Regions from separate parts of the Arthrobacter sp. FX8 genome, predicted to be linked through region 3. Evidence: predicted binding sites of a transcription regulator. Region 3 holds the regulator's gene; each other region holds the start of a gene.
The links. Region 3 encodes HrcA, which represses chaperone genes, less so after heat shock. Its sites were predicted from a motif close to TTNGCACTCGNNNNNNNCGAGTGCNAA; they were not measured.
Positions count from the first base shown of each region.

Region 1: OUO20_RS10590 (FmdB family zinc ribbon protein) is a predicted target of HrcA. The motif match lies at 2,555-2,581, and genes of this name have one in related genera.
Region 2: OUO20_RS14115 (Hsp20/alpha crystallin family protein) is a predicted target of HrcA. The motif match lies at 2,610-2,636, and genes of this name have one in related genera.

Region 1 is NZ_CP113505.1:2,306,784-2,312,361, reverse strand. Features, by position in the region: partial or broken gene OUO20_RS10605 (AAA family ATPase) at 1-1,293, shown strand, start outside; gene OUO20_RS10600 (hypothetical protein) at 1,379-1,606, opposite strand; gene OUO20_RS10595 (SAF domain-containing protein) at 1,563-2,120, opposite strand; gene OUO20_RS10590 (FmdB family zinc ribbon protein) at 2,233-2,499, opposite strand; gene OUO20_RS10585 (5-formyltetrahydrofolate cyclo-ligase) at 2,610-3,230, opposite strand; gene galU (UTP--glucose-1-phosphate uridylyltransferase GalU) at 3,338-4,243, shown strand; gene OUO20_RS10575 (GNAT family N-acetyltransferase) at 4,248-4,868, shown strand; gene OUO20_RS10570 (hypothetical protein) at 4,974-5,578, shown strand, end outside.
Region 2 is NZ_CP113505.1:3,021,365-3,026,942, forward strand. Features, by position in the region: partial or broken gene OUO20_RS14100 (glycoside hydrolase family 1 protein) at 1-1,139, opposite strand, end outside; gene OUO20_RS14105 (hypothetical protein) at 1,237-1,614, opposite strand; gene OUO20_RS14110 (J domain-containing protein) at 1,656-2,033, opposite strand; gene OUO20_RS14115 (Hsp20/alpha crystallin family protein) at 2,098-2,523, opposite strand; gene OUO20_RS14120 (MerR family transcriptional regulator) at 2,668-2,985, shown strand; gene OUO20_RS14125 (phosphatase PAP2 family protein) at 3,046-3,843, opposite strand; gene OUO20_RS14130 (S8 family serine peptidase) at 3,940-5,578, opposite strand, start outside.
Region 3 is NZ_CP113505.1:1,592,632-1,598,209, forward strand. Features, by position in the region: gene OUO20_RS07210 (GerMN domain-containing protein) at 1-342, shown strand, start outside; gene OUO20_RS07215 (16S rRNA (uracil(1498)-N(3))-methyltransferase) at 329-1,108, opposite strand; gene dnaJ (molecular chaperone DnaJ) at 1,111-2,238, opposite strand; gene hrcA (heat-inducible transcriptional repressor HrcA) at 2,326-3,339, opposite strand; gene OUO20_RS07230 (DUF3097 domain-containing protein) at 3,511-4,362, shown strand; gene OUO20_RS07235 (DUF4870 domain-containing protein) at 4,482-4,892, shown strand; gene hemW (radical SAM family heme chaperone HemW) at 4,916-5,578, opposite strand, start outside.

The DNA of each region.
Region 1 (5,578 bases), 710 kb from region 3:
GAGCTCGTCTTCGAACACGCCCGCCTGCGCCCGCGAACGTCGCTGGCAGTGGTTACCGCAAGCCTGCGGCACGCCGCCAGGATTGGTGAATCCATCAGGCTCCAGCTGTCCAACCAGCCGGGCCTGGCCGGCTTCTTCGGCGCCGGGCCGGAATCTTTCCGGGTAGTTGACCTTGAACGCGCCCAGGGCCTGGTCCGCGACCACGTCATTTTCTCGCCCGGATTCGGGCGGACCCCGCACGGCCGCGCCCTGCACAACTTCGGGCCGCTCTCCGCGGAGGGCGGCCGGGAGAAGTTTGCCCTGGCCATGACCCGGGCGCGCCGTTCCATGCACGTGCTCACCTGCTTCCGGCCGGAGGACCTGGACCACACCAGGCTCACCCACGGGGCGGTGGATCTTTATACGCTGCTGGACCGGGAAATTTCCGGCAACACCGATCTCGGGACTCCCGCGTCCCGTGCCGCGGCCAGCGAGCAGGCGCTGGGAGCGGACCCGCTGGTAGCGGACCTGGGGGACCGGCTGCGGGCCCGTGGCGCCAGGGTCTGGCACCAGTACGACGGCGCCATCGACGTGGTTGCCGCGGCGGATCCCCTGAACACCATGGGCCAGGACGACCCCGACCTCCCGCGGCCCGTGGCCATCGAATCCGACGGCACGGCCCAGTACCGCACCATGAGCGTGCGTGAGCGCAGCAGGCTGCGGCCGCAACTGCTGGAACGCCTGGGATGGCGGTACATGCCGCTGTGGACCATCGAGGTCTTCACGGACCCCTCGTCCTGCGCGGACCGCATCGCCGGTTACCTGGGACTTGAGAAGATGGTGCTTCCGGGCCGGACCACGTCCAGCACAGGATTCCTGGACGATGACTTCAACCACGCACTTCACGGAATTGATGGGGCGCCTGCTGCCGGTGTTTCCTACCTGCCTTCCGAGGCTGTCAGCCAAGGCCGGCGCGCCCAGGGGACAAGGGAAGCGGGTGCCACGACGAGAGAAGACCAGCCTGGGAAAGACAGGCCCGAGGAAGACATGCGCCAGAACGAGAACAACACCCGGAACACGAACGACCTGAACAGGAACGACGACCTGGATAAGAACGGCGGCTCGAACAGGAACGACGACCTGGACAAGAACGGCGGCGCGAACAGGAGCGGGGCCGCAGCCGGAACTGACCGCGGTGCCGCTCCCGCGGATTCCGCAGCGCCGGTGCCTTCTCCGGGGCGCGGCCGGCAGCGGGGGCACCGACGAGATCCTCCCGAGCAAGGCGGCGGAAGACGACGCCCGCAGCTGGGGTGACCGGGAGGACGATCACGATACCTGGTTGAAGGAACAGAAACCGCCGCACTGGGGCTGACCCACATCATCCGGGCCACGCTTGAGGTCAGGGCGGCCCGACCAGGACGAAGAACAGCCTGCCCTGGGTGGAGGCGCCGGCCAGGCGCAGTGATTGTTCGGCGGTGGCTGCCACCACGATCAGTCCATCGGTCTCGGTGGTGCCGAGCCATTGACCCCCTTGGCCGCCGTTGTTCGAGGTCCACAGCACCGGGACGGCAGACGCCAGGACCTCAGAGGGACTCTTCTGGTCGAACCCGTTGGCTGATGTCAGCACAATGTTGACCAGCTGGCCGGGGAGACCAGCTGGATGGATGAGGCATCCGCCATCCGCAGGGGAACCGCGGCCGAACCGGGGGCGTCCCTGCCAGGAGCCCGGGGCCCAGCAGCTGGGCGTCGGTGAGGAGCTGGCCCTTCCGCAGCGGCGCTGCGAGCTGCTTGCCTGCGGTTGCGGATCCATCCCGGAGGAAGCCGTCGGTCACCATCCCGGGCGGCACCTGGACCTGGGCCAGGTCTGCTGCCGTTACCGTTGTTCCCGCGGGCAGGTCCCGGGCAGCGGACAGCGCCGTGACGGTGGTGAGCGGGGCGGGAGTGAGTTGCTGGACAGCGATTGCTGCAGCTGCGCACAAGAGCAGGGCCGCTACGAGGCGTCGGTTGCGGCTGAGCCAGCCGGCAAACCGCGAGTGCAGGGGACGCCGTCCGGGGCGGCGGGGGATGTTACGGGCACCTGCAGCATGGACATGGCTGGGGAACCGGAGACCGTCGCGGCGACGTCGGAAGAGTACTGGCATGCGCCCACGCTAGGTGACGCCAAAGCGGCACGGGAGCCCGGACGGCGGCTATGTGGACAAAGGCGGCCGGACGCAGGGAGCGTCCGGCCGCCGTCGTAAAGTCCTGGGCTGCTTAGCTGGCGGCAGCTGCTGCCGGCGCCGACGCGGCGGGGGTGGCAGCGGGCGTCGCTGCGGGTGCGGGGGAGACGGAGCTGCCCTTGGAATCGCGGGAATCCGTGCGGTAGAAACCCGAGCCCTTGAAGACGACACCGACGCTGTTGAACTTCTTGCGCAACGTGCCCTCGCATTCCGGGCAGGACGTCAGGCTGCTGTCCGAGAACGACTGGACAATGTCGAAGGCGTGGCCGCAATCCTTGCAGGCGTAAGCATATGTTGGCACTGGTGCTCCTCCTCTTGGGCAAACGAGAGGTCCCGTGCTGCCACCGGGTAAACCGTTAGCAGTCGCAGGGCCTGAGTGCTAATTCTATCACTGTGCCCGAATGGACGGGCTCAGGCGTTGCCCGCCAATGGCCGGTATCCGGACGGGGCCAGGACGGCCGGGACCGGTCGGTCGAACTTCTCGGCCGGTATCCGGCCGGCGGGCAGCAATTCGTCATCGTAGATAACAGCGGCCAGGGGAATTTCCTTCCCTGCCGTAGCCAGGTGCCCCAGGAATTTGTCGTAGTAGCCTCCGCCCTGCCCGATCCTGTTGCCGGCAAGGTCCACTGCGGTGGCCGGAATAAAGAGCACCGCTGCGCCACCGGCCGTTTCCGGCCCGTGACGGTGCCCCGTGGGCTCCAGGATTGGTGCATATTTGCTGCGCTCGAAGCTGGTCTCCGGCGTCCAGAACACCCAGCTCAATTCGCGGCCTTCCTCGCACACCGGAAGCAGTACCTGATGGCCGCTGCGATGCAGGGCGTTGATCAGGGGCAGGGTGGGCGGTTCGTGTCCCACGCCAAGGTATACGCAGGCTATCGAGGCGTGCTTCCCTGTGACCGTCCCCGCCCATGCTTCCCCATGGACGGCCAGGGCCGCGCCGGCAGCTTCGAGCTGCGCCGGCGTCAGCGCTGCCCGCCGCCGGCGGTGGGCGGCCCTGATGCCGTCCTTGACTGCGTTGGTCTCCTGCAGCATGGTGTCCTTCCTGCAATGCCCCGTATTGGGAGGTTCTTCCCGCACCGGCACGGGCTTGCCGCTCCGGTGGTTACTGAAATGCTTGACGCTGACGTTAGATTAGACCGGTGAACACCAGTAACCCCAGAGTCCGCAAAGCCGTCATTCCCGCCGCGGGCCTGGGCACCAGGTTCCTGCCAGCCACCAAGGCGATGCCCAAGGAAATGCTCCCCGTCGTGGACAAGCCTGCCATCCAGTATGTGGTGGAGGAAGCCGTCCACGTGGGCCTCCACGACATCCTGATGATTACGGGCCGCAACAAGCGGGCCCTGGAAGACCACTTCGACCGCGTGCCGTCCCTTGAGTCAACGCTCGAGGACAAAGGGGACACGGAGAAGCTGGCGTCCATCCAGGCGGCCAGCCAGTTGGGTGACATCCACTACGTCCGGCAGGGCGACCCCCACGGCCTGGGCCATGCGGTGCTCCGCGCAAAACAGCACGTGGGTGACGAAGCCTTCGCTGTCCTGCTGGGAGATGACCTGATTGACGCCCGCGACGAACTGCTCAGCACGATGATTGACGTCCAGGCCAAAACCGGCGGGTCCGTCGTCGCCCTGATTGAAGTGGAGCCGTCGGAGATCAGCGCCTACGGCTGTGCGGACATCCAGGACATCGACGGCGAAGACTACGTCCGCGTCAACCGGCTGGTGGAAAAGCCGTCACCCGAGGAAGCGCCCTCCAACCTGGCCCTGATCGGGCGTTATGTCCTGCACCCCGCCGTCTTCGGCGTCCTTGAACACACCGAACCGGGCCGGGGCGGGGAAATCCAGTTGACGGATGCCCTCCAGGAACTTGCCTCCGGTGATGGTGAAGGGCACGGGGTGTACGGGGTCGTGTTCCGGGGCCGGCGTTACGACACCGGCGACAAACTCAGCTACCTCAAGGCCTGCATCCAGCTCGCCATCGACAGCGACGACCTGGGCCCGGGCCTGCGGGAATGGCTGCCAGGTTTCACCTCGGACCTTTCCCGCTAGCGCCATGCGCAGTGGTCCCATCTGGCCGGTCACCCTGGAGTGCGGCGACTTGGTCCTGCGGCCCATCCGGTACCGCGACAAGAATGAATGGATGGAGGTGCGCTCGCGTAACAGTGAGTGGCTGCAGCCGTGGGAGGCCTCCAATCCGGATCCGGGCGGTGGGCTGCCCGATTACCGGCACATGGTCCGGTCGCTCAAAGTGCAGGCCGCGCAGGCCACAGCTTTGCCCTTCCTTATTACCGAGTGGAGGTCGGGCCTCAGCAGCCCCGCCATCGTGGGCCAGTTGACCGTGTCGTCAATCGTGTGGGGTTCGGCCATGATGGCAACCCTTGGCTACTGGGTTGACCAGGCACGGGCTGGACGGGGGATCGCCCCCACCTCCGTGGCGTTGGTGACGGACCACTGCTTCAGGACCCTCGGCCTGCACCGGATGGAAATCAATATCCGGCCCGAGAACGGACCCAGCCTGCGGGTGGTGGAAAAGCTGGGATTCCGGGACGAGGGGTACCGGCCCCGTTTCCTGCACATCAACGGCAAATGGGCCGACCACCGTTCCTTCGCCCTCACCGCGGAAGAAGTCCCGGAGGGCCTGCTGGGCCCCTGGCTGGCCTCGCGCCGGTCATAAATCCAACGGTTTGCCAGAGGGGGCACGACACACCGGGGCTAATGCGGCCTGAGCAGGCATGATGCTCATACGGTTTTGAGTGTGGACTTCCCCCTTAGCAGCTCAGTGATCCTCGTGGTTGCCGTCGCGCTCTGGATTGTATGGGTTGCCCCTTACGTCCTCCGGAACCGCCGGCACCAGTTCCAGCCTGCCGTCGACTTCCTGGCAGACGCCCCCGCCGATGAGGGGCCGGATCCGCACGCCGGCCTGGTCTTGAACGTCGCCGCCCAGCAGGAGAAAGCCATGGAACCCAGGAAGAGTCCGGCACCCGGTGCCGGCGCTGCCAGCACCCCGCCTCCGGCCCGGCTCCGCATCCGCTACGGCCGGACCGCGCTGGCCCTGGTGGGGCTGCTCTCCCTTGTCACGGCATTCATTTCCGGGATCCTGGCTGCCTTTGGCATCGGTTCGCCTGCCCTTCCGATCCTGTGCACGGTGCTGACTGTCGGGTCGGTGGCGCTGCTGCGTATGCTCGCCGTCCGCGACCGCAAGGCAAAGGTCAATGCTGCGTTCCGCTCGGCCATGAGTGCGCCTGCACGCCGCCCGGAGACGGCCGACGCGATTCCCCCAAAACCTGAGGCCGCCCCCGCGCGGCCGGACAGCCCGCTTTTCGATGCCGAGGCAGGCCAGGCCGGGATCAAGCGGCTCACGGCAGTTGAGCTTCGTGAAGCAGC
Region 2 (5,578 bases), 1.4 Mb from region 3:
GCCCTCGGTGATGATCACGGGCGGCAGGTTGGGGTACCGCTCCGCCATCTCCTTCAGGGCCACGGCCATGTACTCCGGCTTGACCGGCCAGCCGTATGCGGTGACGTCCGCTTCCGGCCACGTCTCCACGTGGAAGGGCGTAGCGCCGTTTCCGGCCGCGCTGAGGTCGCTGCCCATGGCCTCGGCCATGCTGGCCGGCACGGCGCCGTTGCCCGGCCCAACGGCCACCTTGGTGGGCATGTAGTAGTTGAGCCCGTAGAAATCGAGGGGCTGGGAAATGATCTCCATGTCCTCTTCGGGATGTTCGAAGGAGCTGAAGAACTTGGCCGCGCGGATGAGGTCCGGGTACTTGCCCGTCAGGACAGGGTCCGCGTAGAGCCGGTTCTGCCCCAGGTCCATAAGTCCCGCGCTGATCTTGTCCAGCGGGTTGATGGAGTTGGGCACCATGGGTGAGTAGACGTTGGTCATGCCGATTTCGCCGGGCACCCGCGCCGCGCGAAGGGCCTGGACGGCGAGCCCGTGGCCCAGCAGCTGGTGGTGGACCGTGGGGAAGGCACCCAGGGCCAGCTCCTTGCCTGGGGAGTGCAGCCCCAGGGAGTAGCCGTTGGCGCTCACCGTTGCCGGCTCGTTGATGGTGACCCACCGGGCCACCCTGTCACCGAAGGCATCGGCCACGAGCGCCGCGTACTCCCCCAGCCGGTAGGCGGTGTCCCGGTTCATCCAGCCGCCGGCCTCATCCAGTTCCAGGGGCGTATCCCAGTGGTAGATGGTGGCCATGGGCGAAATTCCGTTGGCCAGGAGCTCGTCCAGGAGCCGGTCATAGAACGCCATGCCTGCGCGGTTGGCCGGGCCGGTGCCGCCCGGCTGGATGCGCGGCCAGGAGAAAGAGAACCGGTAGGAGTCAACGCCGAGCTGCTTCAGGAGGGCCACGTCCTGCGGCATCCGGTGGTAGTGGTCCGTGGCCACCACCGGGCTGTGGTCCTCAACGATGGCACCGGGCCGGGCAGCGAACCTGTCCCAGCCCGCCGGTCCCCGCCCATCCTCGTCCAGCGCCCCTTCGATCTGGAATGCTGCGGTTGCGACGCCAAGCGTGAACCCCGGGGGATGAGCGCTGCGAGGTCCTTGGCGGTGATGTGCATTGGGGTCCAGCCTTTGGTCACGGTAGTTAGGGTACGTCCCAGAATGTCACAGCGGAGGTCGGCTGACGAGCAGCAACTCCGCTCCCTGCGCCGGCAACTACTGGGTGCCGAACAGGAACTCCTTGGCGTGCGCCACTGCCTTGCGGAAGGCATCATTCCGGAGCGTCACCAGGTGTTCCGTGTCGTCGTCGGACGGCTCCAGGTAGCCGGTGTACCCGGGCCGCAGGACCCAGATGTCCCCGCCCGGCGGGAGGTAGAACACGCCGAAGGAACGCTGCTGCCTCTCATCGGCGGTCCATACCGGAACCACCGCCAGCGCAGCACCCGTGGTGGGGTTGATCCACTGTGCCCGCGGCAGAGGCTGTTCGTGCGCCTCCGGGTCCAGGAAGGGCGCGGTTCCCTCGCCCCACCGCTGCTCAAAGCGTTCGAAGAATGCAGGAATGAGGTGTGAATCGTAGCGCCGCCAGTCGCCCATGCAGTTTTCCGCCTCCTTGGATCAATGGCCCAGGGCCTGGATCAGGACCAGGGCCCGCTTTCCCACCGCACCGGCGTGACGCGGATGGGAGGTCCGGACTGCCCGCCACGGCTGCGGACTTTCCGGACCGGAATGATGGTGGGCGCAGCTGCCGCCAGCTTCCTGTCGTAGTCGGCGCGGCGCCCGGGGTCACGCAGCACGTTAAACGCCTGCATGATCCGGAGAAGTTCCTCCCCCTGTGCAGTGTTGCCCTTCTCCGCCGTCGTATCCCCCATGGTCTCCATGCCTTCGTAAGCCCGCCCACCGTCCATATCCGGATGGTGGGTGCGCATGAGGGCGCGGTAGGCATGCGAGATTTCCTGGCGGCCGGCGTCCCGGCCTACGCCCAGGATGGCGTAGTAGTCGGGGAGATCAGTCATCCTGCCTCCTGTTTCGCCGGCGCCCCGCCCGGAGGGTCAGGGGCGCCGGCACGAAAGAATGGTCCTAGCTGCCGATCTGGTGCTTCTCGCCCTGCTGGGTCTGGATCTCGATCTTGCGCGGCTTGGCTTGCTCGGCAACCGGAATCCGCAGGGTCAGGACACCCTGGTCATAGCTGGCCTTGATGTGCTCAGTGTCCAGGGTGTCACCCAGGATCAACTGGCGGCTGAACACGCCCCGGGGACGCTCAGAGGCCACGAGCTCCACGTTGGGCTGCGTGGGGTCCTTGCGCTCCGCCCGGACGGTCAGGACGTTCCGCTCAACGTTCAGGTCCAGGGAATCCACGTTCACACCGGGAAGGTCGAACGCCACCACGAATTCCCCGTCTTCCTGCCACGCGTCCATGGGCATGGCTGCCGGGCGGGCGGAGGTTCCAAAGACCTGCTGCGTGAGCCGGTCCAGCTCACGGAACGGGTCCGTACGCATCAACATCATTTCCCACTCCTTTAGCTTCCAGGTGCTGGATCTGCAGCTACCCACCATCTCCATTAATCTATGGTGGTGGATATAGATTTTTTATAGCACTCGTGCAAAACTGAAGCAAGGTACCAGCGGAAGCGATTTTTGGGAGAAAGAATGGCGGATCCTGAAGCAGGTCGGGCTGGCCGCTCCCCCGGTTCACGGGCCCTGTACGCCATCTCGGTGGCGGCGGAGCTCACGGGAACCGGACAGCAGAACATCAGGCTGTACGAAACCAAGGGACTGTTGACGCCCTCGCGGACGGCGGGCGGCACGCGCCAGTACAGCGACGACGATATTGCCGTACTGCTGCGGATCGGCGAACTCCTGCAGGAGGGGTTGAACCTGGCGGGCGTTGCGAAGGTACTGGAGCTGGAGGCAGCCATCGTGAAGCTGCACCGGGCACTCAAGCGGGCAAAATCGCGGCCGCAATAAGTGGGCCAGGAAGCGGCCCAGTAAGCGGGATCCGGTTCCTGGACTGCTCCCGGTAAGTTCCTACTCTCCGGTGGATTCGGCCCTTGACAGCTCTCCGGTGATCGGTTCCCCCGGAATCCTGGCCGTCCGCCACGTGTCAAGCGCGATGACCCCGGAGAGGATGAGCAGCGAGAGCGCGAACGACGCCAACGCATCCGTGGGCCAGTGGTAGCCAAGGTACAACCGGCTGGCGATAGCGAGGATGATGCCGATCCCGGCCCCGATGAAGCCGAACACCGCGGCACGCGGGTTCCGGCGCCGGGAGAAAATCAGGTAGGCGCCCACCAGCAGGAAGTCGCAGGCCCCCAGGACGTGCCCGGACGGGAACGAGAAGGTCTGGTCCGCGCCGAACAGCATCTGGTCCACGGGAGGGCGGGAGCGCTGGACGATGTGGAGGATGATCTGCGAGATGACCACTCCGGTCAGCATCGCGGAGGCGAGCAGGATGGGGCGCCAGGCGTGCTTGGCTGCGAATCCCCAGACAAGGATCACCACCAGCACGATGATGGGCAGTGCGATGGGGCCGAAGATCACCGCCAGGAAGATCATGATGGCAGTGACGGCCGCTGAACGGGTGGTCAGCAGCCAGTCATGCACGGGAGTGTCGGCAACGGAAAGGCCGTCGGCCTGCACCACGCTGACCAGGGTGGCAATGAAGAGTGCCAGCCCCACGACGGCCAGGATGATCGACGCGCGGTACAGACCCCGCCGGTCGGCAGGGTCCACGTAGCGTTCCTCCACCACGAACTTCTCGTGGAAGGCGTGCCACCTTCCCGCTTTCCGTTCAGAGACTGCGGAACCTGCTGATTTCTGTGCCAATGTACTGCCCGTCCCTACGCCGCGGAAGATGCGTGCCGTGATGAATGCCTAGGGTGAAGATTATCCCGGCCACGGCCCATTCACTCCATCAGGCGGCTAGAAGGAGCCGGTGGTGAACTGCCAGCTCCGGCTGGCGAGGGGGTTGCCGGCCAGGTCCCGAATGCCGCTGGTCCCGCCCGTGAGGGTCACGGTGTACCGCGTCTTGGCGGCGAGGGTCTCCTGGGGGTCAAGGATCCACTGGTTGGTGGTGCCGTTGCGGTAGGCCGTTGCTGCCACCACGGCGCCGGTGGCCGGGTTCTTCAGGGTGAACGTGGTGGTGTTAACGCCCTGGACCGCCTCGCTGAAGGTGGCGCTGATGCTGCTGCTCCTGCGGACCAGGAGGGCGTTGCTGCCCGGCGAGTAGCTGGTGACGGTGGGCGCGGGGCCAGTGGTGAACGTCCAGCTGGTGGACGCCAGCGGGGTACCTGCGGCATCGCGGATGGCCGAGGCTCCTCCTGTCAGGATTGCGGTGTAGCTGGCATCGGGGGCAAGGCTTGCTGCCGGGTCAAGGGTGGCGGTCAGGGTGGTGGCGTTGTACGTGACGGTGGCCGCGATGCTGTTGCCGGCTGCATTCCTGAGCACGAACGTCCCGGCGCTCACGCCCTGAACAGCGGTGCTGAAGGTGGCCGTGACGTTCGTTCCAGCTGCCACGGCGGTGGCCTTGGCGGCCGGTGAAACAGACGTGACAGCGGGTGCAGGGGCAGGCGCAGGTGCAGGTGCCGTTGCGCCGGTGTACAGCAGGCGGTTCGGGGTTCCCGCGGAGGCGCCGGCGATGACGCCGGACGTGGCATTGGCTACCAGTGCCGCTGCTACGTCGGCCGGTGCCAGGGCAGGGTTCTGCGACAGCAGGACGGCGGCTGCTCCGGCGGTGTGCGGCGCGGCCATGGAGGTTCCGGACATGGATGCGGTGGCGGTGGTGGAGGTGTAGTAGTCGGAGGTGATGCCGACGCCGGGCGCATACAGGTCCACGCAGGACCCGAAGTTGGAGAACGAGGCCTGCTTGTCGGCGGAGTCGCTGGCTGCCACCGTGACAGCCCCGGGGACGCGGGCGGGCGAAGCGGTGCAGGCATCCACGGCGGAGTTTCCTGCGGCAACCACTGTGGTGACGCCGTCGTCAAGAACTGCCTGGATGGCGGCGTCCACGGTGCTGCTGGCCGCTCCGCCCAGGCTGAGGTTTGCCACGGCGGGGGTTCCGGCCGCATGGTTGGCGGCGATCCAGTCCAGGCCGGCCACCACGTCCGAGTTGTAGCCGGACCCGCTGCAGTCGAGCACCCGCACGGGCACCAGCGTGGCGCTCTTGGCGACGCCATACGTGGCTCCGGCCACGGTTCCGGCCACGTGGGTGCCGTGGCCGTTGCAGTCGGTGGTGCCGTTGCCGTCCGCCACCGCTGTCCAGCCTGCCGCGACCCGGCCACCGAAGTCGGTGTGCGATGCCAGGATGCCGGTGTCCACCACGTAGGCGGTCACCCCGGCGCCCGCCGCGGTCCACGAGTACGAACCGGAGAGCGGAAGGGTCCGCTGGTCTGCGCGGTCCAGGCCCCAGGGGGCGGGCTGCTCGGCCCCGGAAACCTTGACGGGGGCGTCGGGCTCCACGGACAGCACCTTCCCGGACCTGGCAAGGGCTGCCGCCTGCGCGGGGTTGGCCGTGACGACGGCGCCGCGGACTGCATGCTCGAAGGTACGGCCGACGGCGAGG
Region 3 (5,578 bases):
CTCGGGGCCCTGATGACCCGCGCCGCGGGCCTGGTGGCGCCCGTCTGGATCATTGATCCCCAGGAGAACGCCGAAGTGCCCGGCGGGAGCGTGAAGATCACCGGCCGCAGCACATCGCCCGGGGCGAAGCTCCGCTGGCAGATCCTGCAGTCTACGGACGGCGGCAGCAAAGCACCGTTCCTGGCGGGTGAAACCACGGCTGCGTCCGAACAGGGGCAGGCCGGCGTCTTCACCCTGGCCCTGAACCTTCCGCCGGGCGATTACATGCTGCGGGTGGCCCAGGCCGGCTCCGGCGGGGAACCGGACCGGAACGAGGACACGAGGTCCTTTAAGGTCCGGTAGCCGTCCACCGGCCAAGGACGTCGCTGGCAAGCACGACGGCGGCCGGGCCGGCTGTGGAGGACCGCAGGACATGGTGCCCCAGGAGGGCGGTCACGGCGCCCTTATCGCAGAGTTTGGTTACCTCCCGCTGGCTGATGCCGCCCTCCGGACCGACGATGAGCAGGATTTCCCGGGGTCCGGAGCCTGCTTTCCCTTGCCATGCTTCAAGGACGGTGCGCAGCGGCCGAACGGCGTCCTCATGCAGGATGACAGCGAGGTCGGCAGCTTCCACGGCAGCGGAAAGCCCGGCAGTGTCGACGGCGGACCGCACTTCGGGGATCCAGGCGCGCCGTGCCTGCTTGGCGGCCGCGGCCACGGAGGATTCCCATTTGGCATGGGCCCGGGCTGCGCGGTCGCCCTTCCAGCGGACGATTGACCGTTCGGACTGCCAGGGTATGACGGCGTCGATGCCCAGTTCCGTGGCCGTCTCGATGGCCAGCTCGTCGCGGTCCCCCTTGGCGAGGGCCTGGACCAGCACCAGCCGGACGTCCGGCCTGTCTTCGACGGTCAGCGTCCCGCATTCCACCTCGAGTGCGGAGGGAGCGGCGGACACCACCTTCCCGGTCATCCGGGTGCCGGCGCCGTCGACGATGTCCACCGCTTCGCCGGGAGACAGCCGTTTGACGGTGACGGCATGCCGCGCCTCCGCCCCGTCGAGGACAAAGAGTTGGCCGGCCGCCATCCCGGCCAGCGAACCGGGGGGCGTGAAGAAGACGGGGTTGCTCACCGCTACAGGTTACCGAGCCGGTCCCGGAGCTTGGCGAACATGCCGCCGCTGGCAGCGAGCTTGCCCTCGGTGATCTGTTCACCACGGAGCTTGGCCAGTTGGCGCAGGAGGTCCTCCTGCGCGGGGTCGAGCTTGGCCGGGGTGTCCACCTGGAGGTGGACCTTCAGGTCGCCGCGGCCGTAGCCCCTCAGGTGGGTGACGCCGAGGCCGCGCAGGGTGATGATCTCCCCCGACTGGGTACCGGGCTTGACGTCGATCTCCTGCGTGCCGTCGAAGGTTTCCAGGCTGACATCCGTGCCCAGGGCGGCTGCCGTCATGGGGATGTGCAGGGTGGCGTGCAGGTCGTCGCCCTCCCGCACGTAGGTGGCGTCATTGTTGACGCGGATCTCCACGTACAGGTCGCCGGCCGGACCGCCCGCGGGGCCGGCCTCGCCCTGGCCGGAGAGCTGGATCCGGGTTCCGGTGGCCACACCGGCAGGGACCTTGATGGTCAGCGACCGGCGGCTGCGGATACGGCCCTGGCCGCTGCACTCGTTGCAGGGATCCTTGATGACGGTGCCGAAACCTTCGCAGGTGCCGCAGGGGGCGGCCGTCATGACCTGGCCGAGGATGGAGCGGACGGCCCGCTGGACCTGTCCGCTGCCGCCGCAGATGTCGCAGCGTTCCGGATGGGTGCCGGGGCGGCAACAGGATCCGTCACAGGTGGGGCAGACCACGGCGGTGTCCACTTCGAGTTTCTTGTTCACGCCGAACACGGCGTCGCGGAGGTCGATCCGTACGCTGATCAGGGCATCCTGGCCGCGGCGGACACGGGAAGCCGGACCGGACGTGCCGCCGGCGCCGAAGAAGGTGTCGAAAATATCCTGGAACGCGAAGCCCTGGCCCGCGTAGCCTGCGCCGCCGAAACCGTTGTCGGTGCCGTTCTCATTGCCGGTGGTGTCGTAGATCCGGCGCTTCTGGGGGTCCGAAAGCACCTCGTAGGCGTGAGTTACTGCCTTGAACCGTTCCGATGCGTCCGCACCGGGGTTTACGTCCGGGTGAAGGGTGCGGGCCAGCTTGCGGTAGGCCTTTTTGATTTCTTCACCCGTCGCTTCGGGTGAGACTCCAAGGACGTCATAGTGGCTGCTCAAAGTTCGTATCTCTTCCTTGTTGTACTGCGTTCAGTTGGGCGGCCCAGCTCTTGCTTTCCGGCCGAAGCGCGCTCCGGCGGCCAAGAGTCAGGGCCCCAAAATCCTGGAAAGGTAGCGCGCCACTGCCCTGACGGCGGCCATGGTGGTGGGGTAATCCATCCGGGTGGGCCCGAGGATGCCTACTTTCGCCGAGCTGTCCGGACCGTAGGCAGTGGCCACCACGGAGGCCTCGGCAAGGCCGTCGTACGGGTTCTCCCGTCCGATGCTGACAGCGACGCCGCGGTGGTCCTGGGCCATTTCGCTCAACAGCCGCAGCATCACCACCTGTTCCTCCAGCGCCTCGAGCACCGGGCCGATGCTGAGGGGGAAGTCGACGTTGGACCTGGCCAGATTGGCGGTGCCGGCCATGACCATCCGGTCCTCCCGGCTGTTTTGCGCCAGGCCCTCCAGTCCGAGCGCCAATGCGTGTGCCGCCTGCCGCTGCGGGTGCGGGGTGGCGGCGACGACGGCGGGCAGCGCCTGGGCCAGTTGGCGCAGCGGTGTTCCGCCCAGTGCACCGAGGAACCGGGTGCGCAGTTCGGCCAGTGCGTCGTCGCCAAGGTCCTGCCCGACGTCGATCACCCGCTGCTCCACCTTGCCGCTGTTGGCGATCAGGACGACGAGGACCTTGCGCGGGGCGAGCAGGACGAATTCGATGTGCCGGACCAGTGCCCTGCTCAGGTGCGGATACTGCACCACGGCAACCTGGTTGGTCAGCTGCGACAGCAGCCGGACGGTCCTCTCCAGCACGTCGTCGAGGTCGTCCGCGCCTTCGAGCAGGGACTGGATGGCGCGGCGTTCGGCGGCCGAGAGCGGCTTGACAGCCGAGATTTGGTCCACAAAGAGCCGGTAGCCCTTGTCCGTGGGAATCCGGCCGGCACTGGTGTGCGGGGCGGTGATCAGCCCCTCGTCCTCCAGTGCGGCCATGTCATTGCGGATGGTGGCGCTGGAAACACCAAGATGATGCCGCTCCACCAGGGCCTTGGACCCAACCGGCTCGCGGGAGTGGACGTAGTCCTCCACGATGGCCCGCAGTACTTCCAGCTTGCGTGGCTCGCTCACTCTCCACCTCCATCCATGGTTCGGGGCGCATGCCCCTCCCGATGCAACCCAGGGTTAGCACTCGACATGCCTAAGTGCTAACAGTCTATTATGCCTCGGCCCGTTGTTAGCATTGGTACCGCTCCGGGCGAAATTGCGGAGTTGAACACTAGCGCTAGGCGGATCAAATCCATGGATTACCGGAACTGGGGCCCACGCGGCATATCCGCTCCCGCCCGGACGGAACTGCCTGAGGTCCCCGTGGAGCGCGGCATGGTGCTCGAGGAAGTGCAGTCGGGCTGGGTGGGTGCCGTGACCCGGGTGGAGAAATCCGGCGGCATGCATGTGGTGGCGCTGGAGGACCGCAGGGGAAAATCGCGTTCCTTCCGCCTTGGGTTCGGCTTCCTCCTGGAGGGCCGGCCGATCCGGCTGATGCCACCCGCCCCCCGGCCGGCCGCTGCCGGTCCCGCGGCGGGCAGGACGGCCTCGGGGTCCGTTCGGGTCGCCGGACAACGCGCCCAGGTGGCCAAGGCCAGCCGGATCTGGGTGGAAGGCAAGCACGACGCCGAACTGGTGGAAAAGGTCTGGGGAGACGACCTCCGGGTGGAGGGCATCGTCGTCGAGCCCCTGCACGGCATTGACGACCTTGCCGCAGCCGTCGCGGACTTCAGGCCGGGGCCTGGCCGCCGTCTTGGCGTCCTGGTGGACCACCTGGTTCCTGACTCCAAGGAGTCCCGCATCGCGGATGCCGTCATGGCCTCCCCGGGCGCCGCAGGCAACGTCCTGATCGTCGGTCACCCCTACGTGGACGTCTGGCAGGCGATCCGGCCCGCTGTCCTTGGCATCGACAAATGGCCGGCCGTGCCCCGCGGGCAGGACTGGAAGACGGGGATCCTGAAAGCCTTCGGCTGGCCCCACGCCACCAAGGAAGATGTCGGCCTGGGATGGCAGAAGCTGCTGGGCGCCGTGCGCACGTACGCGGACCTCGAAGCGTCGCTGCTGGGCAGGGTCGAGGAAGTCATCGATTTCCTGACCGTGCCGTGAAGGGCGGACGGCGTCCCGGGAACCAGTATTCTTGGTAGTGCGGTTCCTTGTTTCCTGAGGCACTGCGCACCGCGCCGGAATTGTAGTCAGCACCACTTGCACCTTCGAAGGAACAGACTGTGGCAGAAAACGCACGTGATCACAGGGACGGCCAGGGCCGTTCCGAGTACCATGGCGTCCCCGCCAACGCCCTGCCGCTTACGGCCAGCGAAGACCGCCAGTGGGCGACGCTGGCGCACTTCGGCGGGATCCTGGGGTGCGTCCCCTCGCTGCTGATCTACTTGATCTTCCGTGACCGCGGGCCATTTACCGCCCAGGAATCCAAGGAAGCGCTGAACTTCAGCCTGCCGCCCACCATCGCCGCGGTGCTGGCCAACATCCTGGTGTTCGTCCCCTACGTCGGGAACATCTTCGCGGTCATTGCCACGCTGATCTGGGTGGCGCTCACGTGCTTCTCCGTCGCGGCAGGGATCCACGTCAACCGGGGCCAGCCGCACCGCTACCAGTACAACCTGCGCTGGATCAAGTAAGGGCAACTGCCCGCGGGCCGGCTCTAGTCCGGCAGGATGCGGCGGACTACTGCGTCTGCCAAGAGCCTGCCCTTGAGGGTCAGGACCAGGCGTCCGCGGAATGCGGCAGCAGGATCAACCAGGCCGGCTGCGATCAGTCCAGCCACCTCGTGGCGTCCCCCGGCACTCAGCGTTGAGACATCCAGTCCCGACTGGAGGCGGGCCTCCAGCATGACCCGCTCCAGGTTCCTTGTTTCCGCGTCCAGGGTTTCCCTGCCGGCGGCGGGCGAAAGCCCCTGCGACAGCCGGTTCGCGTAAGCGGACGGGTGCTTGACGTTCCACCAGCGGACCCCGCCCATGTGTGAGTGCGCGCCCGGGCCGATGCCCCACCAGTCGTCACCCCGCCAGTATGCGAGGTTGTGGCGGCAGGCCTGCTCCGGAGTCCGCGCCCAGTTGCTGACCTCGTACCAGCCAAGTCCGGCTTCGGTGATCAGCTGGTCGGCGAGCTCGTACTTGTCGGCGTGGTCGTCGTCGTCGATTCCCGGGACTTCGCCGCGGCGCATCTGCGCGGCCAGCTTGGTGCCCTCCTCAACGATCAGCGCGTAGGCGCTGATGTGGTCCGGCCCGTAGGAAAGCGCCGTTTCGAGGGAGTGCCGCCAGTCGGCCAGCGACTCCCCCGGCGTCCCGTAAATCAGGTCCAGGCTGAC